Regions from separate parts of the Marinomonas gallaica genome, predicted to be linked through region 3. Evidence: predicted binding sites of a transcription regulator. Region 3 holds the regulator's gene; each other region holds the start of a gene.
What was found. The regulator sigma-54, encoded in region 3, starts transcription at its own class of promoters, with help from an activator protein. The targets are predictions, from matches to a motif close to TGGCACNNNNNTTGCTNT.

Region 1 (2,207 bases), 910 kb from region 3:
CTGGTTTTACGACTAATTCGTCAAGGTGCGCTAGCACATATTCGCGCTCTTCTGAGTTATCGCATAAGTAGGTTTTGACATTTTTCAGAATCGGCTCTTCGTCTAGGTAGTAACGAATTAACTCTGGTACATACGCGTAAACCACTTTGTCATCGGCAACGCCTGCCCCAGGGGCATTGGCTAAGGCCACATTGCCCGCTTTCCAAGCGCGCATCAGACCTGCAACGCCCAATACTGAATCAGGATCAAACGCTTCAGGGTCGAGGAACAAATCGTCAATACGGCGATAAATGACATCAACGCGCTCAGGCCCGTAGATGGTTTTCATATAGACGCAATCGTCTTCGTCGACGAACAGGTCAGAACCTTCGACTAATTCAGTACCCATTTTCTGCGCTAAAAAGGCGTGTTCAAAGTAAGCCGAGTTATAAATACCTGGCGTCATGACGACAATTTCTGGTCGCTCAATATCACGTGGAGATAGGGCGGCAAGCGTGTCAAATAGGTTGGATGTGTAAGCACCAACGGGCAATATTTCATCGTTTTCAAACAGTTCTGGTAACACGCGCTTAGTGATTGCACGGTTTTCTAACATATAAGACACGCCAGAAGGCACTCGAAGATTATCTTCTAATACATAGAAATCGCCGTGCTCATCACGCACTAAGTCTGTACCACAAATATGTGCCCAAACACCGTATTTCGGTGACACGCCAACACATTCTGGGCGAAAGTTCTTAGAGTCTTTAATAATATGTTCTGGAATGATGCCGTCTTTGATGCAGTTTTGGTCGTGGTAGAGATCGTCGATGAAGCGGTTAAGGGCGGTGAGTCGTTGTTTGAGGCCTTGGGCGGTAATCTCCCAATCTTTGGCGGCAATGGTGCGAGGTACGATATCGAAGGGCCAAGCTCGGTCAATGTTGCCTTCTTCGGTATACACTGTGAAACTAATGCCCATCTCTTGAACCGTTGCTTCAGCCATAATTCGCCGCTTTTCAAGCTCGTCTGTTGGTAGGCTGTTTAAGTAGTCTAGCAATTCTTTAGCGGGTGGATGGGCTTGTCCAGATGAAGTAATAAGCTCATCGAAAAAAACGCTGGTGTTGTAATTATCTGTCAATTTATCCATATCTTATTATCCCCGTTAACGTCTGCGGGAGTGCGTCAACACAGTTCATCCTCATTTGCGTATAGGTTATTGATGAACCAAAAGCATGCATTAAGCAAGTGAAACTTCGAATTTACTAATACAATTGTTATGGACTTAGCAATTATTACGCCAGAATACCGGCTAAATATTCCCATTAAGTGACTGAGTAAACTTGTTGGGTTTCCGTATTTATGTCAGGTTTCTAGCGAGAGTTTTTGTTATGATGCGGAATGGATTGATAAATGAGTAAGGAAAATACTGTGGCGCATTTTGACCAAGCCAAGCACGTAATCGTCGTTGGCGCTGGCATCGGTGGTTTGACGGTTGCTTTAGGATTAGCCAAGCAGGGCTTTCATGTCAGAATCTTTGAGCAAACATCGGCGTTAAGTGAAGTGGGTGCTGGCTTGCAGCTTAGCCCTAATGCAATGAAAGTGCTTCGTGAGTTTGGTATAAAAGACCGCCTCGAAAGTCACGCCTTTACTCCGCAGAAAGCCTGTATTCGAGATTATCATTCTGGTCGTTATTACTTAGAAGCACCACTTGGCAAGCATATTGAGCAACGTTATGGCGCGCCTTATTGGCACATTCACAGAGCTGATTTACACAAAGAATTAGTGCAAGCCTGTTACAGCGCTGGGGTCGAAATAGAACTGGACCATAAAGTGTTGGGTTATCGTGAAGATCATAAAAATGCCACGGTACTACTGGAAAACAGTACAGAACATGCGGACATTGTGATCGGCGCTGATGGCATTCATTCCAAAATGCGGGAGCTAATGCTAGGCGTTCAAGCGCCTATTTTTACTGGCCAAGTAGCATGGCGCGGTACGGTTCCAGCGGCCGCGATCAAAGGTACCATGATTGAACCAAATGCCACCGTTTGGGCGGGGCCGAACAAGCACCTTGTGACCTATTATCTGCGCGGTGGTGAGTGGGTTAACTTTATTGCCGTGGAAGAGCGAGCTGAATGGCGGTCTGAATCGTGGCGTGAAGCGGGAGATGTCGAAGAGTTACGTAGCAAGTTCGTCGGTTGGCACCCTGAAGTTACCTCTGTTTTAGA
Region 2 (2,207 bases), 110 kb from region 3:
CACAACTGAGTTGGCTTTGGCCACGCGCTCAGGAATCGGCACTGGACCCGCCCCCATCATCAGCAATGGTTCTTGTGGAAGAATATCGTCAAGTGATTGTAGTTCGGGACAAGGAATGCCCGTTGTAGAGTCCATATTTACCTGCCTTTAAATATGATTAATAAAAAATCCATCTCAACTATTTCATAAAATCAAATATCGTAATCTTAGTATTTTCAGACCAAAATTCGGTAAAATTTAATTTTCCAAAATAATCTGCTGAAATAATACTGCAATCGACCTATTTTTAAGAGTCTATATTTTGAAAAGAGTCGAATAATCCAAAACTTCTTCTGTCACCCACAGAACTCACCAAACATAGATTTAAACCCCAGCATTATTTACTCCTACACGCCATAAAGATCGCTCTACAAAAACATCAGCCCTCTGCTCAAAAATCAAACAGCGCACTTTAAATGATGGTGCAGAAGCGCACCAACGCACCAAAATAGATCAAAAAGATATCCGGTACGCTCTAACGATAAAACGAAAACAATTCTCCTAACGCTTTTTAACAGCTGTCCTGATAAGCACTACAATGCCATCAGGCACTTTTTTCATACCGTTAGTCAATCTTTACGAAAGCCTTGCTATGCATGGCTTAGCACTGTCATAAATCTGTGTTGCTCAGACTCTAAACTGGTCGATACACAATTTTTTTACAGCACTCTGGCAAGCATATTGCTTTCACTAACCAGTCAGTCATCCATTAATGGCACGGTAGGTGTTCCAAAACAGGTCAGAAGCGCATTTCACTGTTATTCGTAAAAGGAGGAGAGGTTGAAGCGGACGCCACTTCAATCAAACATATGACGACCACATTAATAGTCTTCACAGATCTAGATGGAACTTTACTTGACCACTTTGACTACGCCTTTACTGACGCAGAAGCGGCTCTTTTTAGCTTAAAAACGCTGGGGATCCCATGCGTATTAAACACCAGCAAAACCTATGCGGAACTCCTTGAACTTCGCTTGGCGCTGCGCCATAAGGATCCATTTATTATCGAAAACGGTGCGGCTGTCTATATACCGTCTAATAGTCCGTTGGTGGACATTCATGACCTTGAACGTCGTGGTGATTTTTACGTTCAATCGTTTGGCCCCAAGCGCCAGCACCTTATCGAGTTATCGCAGAGTATGAAATCTCGCTACGATTTTATCAGTTATCACGATCTAAGCACTGAACAACTGATGGAGCATACGGGCTTAGACTATCAAACTGCTGAGCTGTCACTGCAACGCGACTTCACCGAACCTTTAATCTGGAACGACTCTAATGCCGCTTTAGAGCGCCTAAGACATGAATTAGCGGCTCAAGGCATTAAAGCGCAAAAAGGTGGACGATTTGTCCATTTAATGGGCGCGCAGTGCGATAAAGCCGTTGCTATGAACTGGCTAAAACAAGCTTATCAGGACACCTTCCATGAAGACCTAAAAAGTATGGCGTTAGGTGACGGTGAAAACGATGTTGGCATGATCTGCGAAGCAGACATTCCTGTTGTCGTACGCTCGCCTGTCCACGTTCCACCTGAAATCCCTGGGCGCTACGACGTTTGGATTACAGATTCTTATGGCCCTAAAGGCTGGAGCGAAGCCATCAATAAAGCCCTAGTAAACGAAGGTTTTATCTAATACCAACTCACTGACGAATCAGCGAGTAAAAGACAGCATGACAACATGCTACAGGAGAGAAAAATGGGTGATTTTTACCAGAATGGCATTATTACAACACTGCACAATTTGTCTCAGCGTCCTCTTGAAGACATGGAAAAAGAACTGTGTGAGTTCGCTAAGAAGCGCCCTATGGCACTTATTTTACCTTGCTTATACTCTGAGCTCGAAACCGATGCCATGCCGAATATCATTAAGCATCTAAAGCAAGTACCTTATCTTTCCGAAATCATTATCGGCTTGGACCGCGCGACCGAAGAACAGTATCGTCATGCCTTGGAGTTTTTCTCTGAGCTACCTCAAAAACACACAGTTTTGTGGAACGATGGCCCACGTCTTCGTGCCATTGATGAAATTCTCAAAGGTGAGAAATTATCGCCAAACGACCCAGGTAAAGGACGCAATGTATGGTTCTGTATGGGCTACGCACTAACGGCATCCGATGCTGATGCCGTGGCAATGCACGACTGTGACATTGTCACTTATGACCGCAGC
Region 3 (2,207 bases):
CGAGCGCAGAAAGGCATTGGCTATTTACCGCAGGAAGCGTCTATTTTTCGCAAAATGTCAGTTGAAGACAACATTTTAGCAATTTTAGAAACACGCAAAGAACTTTCAAAGTCACAACGACTTGAGAAAATGGAAAGCCTTCTTGATGAGTTTCACGTTACTCATATTCGCAAGAACCTAGGAATGGCGCTGTCTGGCGGAGAGCGTCGACGCGTTGAGATAGCTCGAGCGCTAGCAATGAACCCGAAGTTTGTATTGCTTGATGAACCCTTTGCTGGTGTAGACCCCATTTCCGTCGGCGATATTAAAGAGATCATCAAACATTTACAAAGCAGCGGCATTGGTGTTTTGATCACTGACCACAACGTTCGTGAGACCTTAGATATCTGCGACAAAGCCTATATTGTGGGTAACGGGCACATCATTGCATCGGGTGATGCCGAGTCTGTTATCAATAACGAGCAAGTCAAAAAAATCTACTTGGGCGACAACTTCAGACTATGAGCCCCCTTATTTTTCGGGCAAAAAGGGAGTACTATGCATAAGTCATTCCAAAAACATCATAATAAAAGAGTTGCGTCATGAAGCAGTCTTTGCAACTTAAAATCGGTCAACAGTTAACCATGACTCCACAGCTGCAGCAGGCAATCAAACTGCTTCAGTTGTCTACGCTCGATTTGCAACAGGAAATTCACGAATTTCTTGAGTCTAACCCCTTGCTTGAACTAGACGAAGACGAAAACTTTCAGTCTGACTTAGAAATCAAACAAGGCGACTCATCCAGTACCAATGAGACCTCTCAAAAAGAAACGACTGAAGCAGCTTCTGAAGAAACGCCCCAAGTAGAATCCGAATGGACAGAAAGCATCCCTAATGAGCTATCCATTGATAGCAACTGGGATGATACTTATCAAAATTCAGCCGCTGCAGCAGACGTTCCTTCCTATGACGGCGAGCAAGATTTTGACAGCCGCAATGCCCTAGCTGAAAACATCCAAGATCATCTAATTTGGCAATTAAATTTAACCCATATGTCTAATCGAGACATCGAAATTGCCTATGCCATTATTGACAGTGTTCAAACCGATGGCTACCTATCAATCACCTTAGATGACATCTTCACGTCACTTAGTAAAGAATTAGAAGATCTCGAATTCGATGAAATTGAAGCTGTTCAGCATCGCTTGCAACGATTTGACCCTGTCGGTGTTTGTTCGCAAGATCTACGCGAGTGCCTATTGGTACAATTAGAAGGTTTTAAAGAGCATCCTTTGTACCGCTCTACCTTTAACATAGTTGACCAGCATTTAGCATTGCTTGGCAATCGTGATTATGCGCAACTGGGCCGCAAAACTAAGCTGAAAGAAGAAGCATTAAAAGATGTCATTACCCTTATTCAGCAGCTAAACCCGCGCCCAGGCTCAGCCATCGACACCAGTGAAACTGACTACGTCATCCCTGATGTCAGCGTGAAAAAACACAATGGCATTTGGCAAGTGGAGCTTAATAACGACGCTCTACCGCCTGTCAAAATCAATGAAACTTATTCTGCAATGGTCAACACCAAAGCATCCAGTGAAGACATCTCCTACATTAAGAACTCGCTTCAAGAAGCCAAATGGTTTCTGAAAAGCCTCCAGAGTCGTAACGAAACACTGCTAAAAGTCGCCAGCTGCATTGTTTCCAAACAAGTCGATTTCTTTGAGGTGGGTGAGGAAGCCATGAAACCTATGGTACTGCACGATGTCGCAGAGGAAGTTGGCATGCACGAATCAACAATTTCACGTGTCACCACACAAAAATACATGCATACTCCGCGTGGTATTTTTGAGCTAAAGTATTTCTTCTCCAGCCATGTAAACACCGCCTCTGGCGGTGAATGCTCATCTACAGCAATTCGTGCAATGATTAAAAAGCTGGTGGCAGAAGAACCTGCAAAAAAACCATTAAGCGATAATAAACTGGCAATCATTCTTGCAGAGCAAGGCATACAAGTTGCTCGACGCACTGTTGCAAAATATCGCGAAGCTATGAACATTCCGCCGTCAAACGAGCGGAAACGACTTATTTAAAGGCCGCAACAATGTCTGTTAAAAACTTAGTCAAGCCTGAGTTAGTATTTGCTAAGCAACAAATTTCTAGCAAAAAACGATTGCTAGAACAATTGGCTGAATCCGTTGGCGATCGCATGCACTGCAACGCCGACG
Region 4 (2,207 bases), 1.6 Mb from region 3:
TTTTCCAGCCAGATCAGGATGAGCGCGTAACAGGGCCAGCTGTGTGCTGTGGTCAGCGTGTTCAACAATGTCTTGCATGGCTTGTGCCACCGAATACTGCAGCTCCTCAGAATGCGCTTTGAGTGCATCACGTTGCTCATAAAGTGCCACAGCAACCCACTTAGAGTGTTCGTAAATATCTTTTAAGTGATTGATGAAGCTGTCTTTATCTAGTTCTAATAGTGATGTTTTATGGTTACTCATTACATCTCCTTGTTGGTGTCTGGGGTGGATTTGTGATTAGCTGACAGTCACTTTTGATCGTAATCACTTGTCAGTGCAAGTGTTAATTTTTTAAATGGATAGTGAGCATAGGACTATTTTGAGGGCTGGAAATGGGCTATTTAACAACACATATTTTGGATAACACGCGCGGCGTTGCTGCATCGGGGGTCATTATCGAGCTGTACAAATTAGCAGAAGATGGTACGCGAAACTTGGTCTCTAAAACGATTTCAAATACTGATGGCCGTTGTGATTCGCCGCTACTTGAAGGTGACGCTTTCCAAGCTGGGTGTTATGAATTGGCATTCTTGGTCGGTGACTACTTTGCTGAAAAAGGGGTGGAATTACCTGAGCCTCGCTTTCTGGATGTGGTGTTATTACGTTTTGGTGTAAGCGATGAAGACAGCCATTATCATGTGCCATTGTTGGTAACACCTTATTCTTACAGTACTTACCGAGGCAGTTAAGGTGCACAGATTTGATTGGTTGCACTGATTCAGTGCACCTGTTTTTGCTTGTTAATTACTAAAATTGACCAAATGGTTAGTAAATTCCATGCCATCAAAGGCGTTCCTAGGAATGCCTGCTTTGGGCACAGTTCTTGCGATGTACTGTATAACGCAGTATTTAGGCAATGAGGTATCGTTATGAAAGCAATCATCATTGGTGCGGGCATCGGTGGTATGTCGGCCGCCGCGGCATTGGATCAACAAGGTATTGAGTGCGAGATCTATGAAGCGGTAAAAGAAATCAAACCGGTTGGTGCGGCGATTTCGGTTTGGTCCAATGGCGTAAAGTGCATGAATCACTTGGGGATGGGCAAAATCATGGACGATCTGGGTGGGCCAATGCATTACATGGCGTATCTTGAAGGCTTTAGTGGTGAAAAAATGACGCAATTTAGCTTATCGCCCTTGGTTGAAGAGGTGGGCGAACGACCCTGTCCGGTCTCTCGTGCAGATCTGCAATCGCGCATGATTGATTGGTGGGGGCGCCATAAAGTCCAGTTTGGTAAACGCCTAGAGAGTGTCAGCCAAAATGATCAGGGTGTGACCGCCACATTTACCGACGGTAGCACGGCACAAGGGGACTTTATGATTGCGGCCGATGGTGCTCACTCTATCGCCCGTGACTATCTAATGGGTCATAAAGTGGAACGGCGCTACGCAGGCTATGTGAATTGGAATGGCTTAGTTGAGATCGATGAAAGCATTGCTCCAGCGGAGCAATGGACAATGTTTGTGGCGGATGGCAAACGTGTCTCTGTCATGCCCATTGCCGACAACCGCTTCTACTTTTTCTTTGATGTGCCGCTTGAAAAAGGCTTACCGCAAGATCGTTCTACCGTAATCAAAGACCTTAAAGGCTATTTTGAAGGGTGGGCTGAACCGGTCCAGCGCTTGATCGATGCGATTAATCCCGATACTACCAACCGTATTGAAATCCATGATGTCGACCCTTTTAGCCCGTTAGTGAAAGGGCGTGTTGCCTTGTTGGGTGATGCAGGTCACAGCACTACTCCTGATATTGGCCAAGGCGGAGGTGCCGCGCTAGAAGATGCTGTGGTACTAGGACGCAGCTTTGCAATCTGCAAGGATATCGAAGGTGCTTTGTGGTGTTACAACGATGCTCGTTTAGAGCGTGTAAAAGATTTGGTGCTTAAGGCACGCAAACGCTGTGAGGTAACCCATGGCTTTAACCCAGATGAAACCAAAGCTTGGTATGAAGAATTACGCAATGAGGATGGCGCTGGTATCTTGAGCGGTTTGTCAAAAACAATTTTGGGTGGCCCGTTAGGCTGAGTAATTGATTAAGACCGCAAAAAATAACCCTTACCATCGGATAAATGTGGAATTGCTCTAGTAAATATCTGTAAATGAAGTATTTTTAAATCATTCATTATTTTATTGGGTCGCTCTATGTGCAAAATTAAGTATCGTCTG

Region 1: a site for sigma-54 is predicted at 1,262-1,279, ahead of ACPUEK_RS18070 (circularly permuted type 2 ATP-grasp protein). Genes of this name have one in related genera too.
Region 2: a site for sigma-54 is predicted at 710-727, ahead of ACPUEK_RS14225 (HAD-IIB family hydrolase). Genes of this name have one in related genera too.
Region 4: a site for sigma-54 is predicted at 855-872, ahead of hpxO (FAD-dependent urate hydroxylase HpxO). Genes of this name have one in related genera too.

What each region holds. Positions count from the first base shown of each region.
Region 1 covers NZ_CP187511.1:3,816,560-3,818,766, reverse strand. Annotated here, with positions in the region: gene ACPUEK_RS18070 (circularly permuted type 2 ATP-grasp protein) at 1-1,126, opposite strand, end outside; gene ACPUEK_RS18065 (FAD-dependent monooxygenase) at 1,390-2,207, shown strand, end outside.
Region 2 covers NZ_CP187511.1:3,016,767-3,018,973, forward strand. Annotated here, with positions in the region: gene ACPUEK_RS14220 (pyridoxal-phosphate-dependent aminotransferase family protein) at 1-135, opposite strand, end outside; gene ACPUEK_RS14225 (HAD-IIB family hydrolase) at 849-1,673, shown strand; gene ACPUEK_RS14230 (glycosyl transferase) at 1,737-2,207, shown strand, end outside.
Region 3 covers NZ_CP187511.1:2,903,670-2,905,876, forward strand. Annotated here, with positions in the region: gene lptB (LPS export ABC transporter ATP-binding protein) at 1-504, shown strand, start outside; gene ACPUEK_RS13785 (RNA polymerase factor sigma-54) at 582-2,072, shown strand; gene ACPUEK_RS13790 (PTS sugar transporter subunit IIA) at 2,084-2,207, shown strand, end outside.
Region 4 covers NZ_CP187511.1:429,540-431,746, reverse strand. Annotated here, with positions in the region: gene uraD (2-oxo-4-hydroxy-4-carboxy-5-ureidoimidazoline decarboxylase) at 1-243, opposite strand, end outside; gene uraH (hydroxyisourate hydrolase) at 375-731, shown strand; gene hpxO (FAD-dependent urate hydroxylase HpxO) at 912-2,066, shown strand.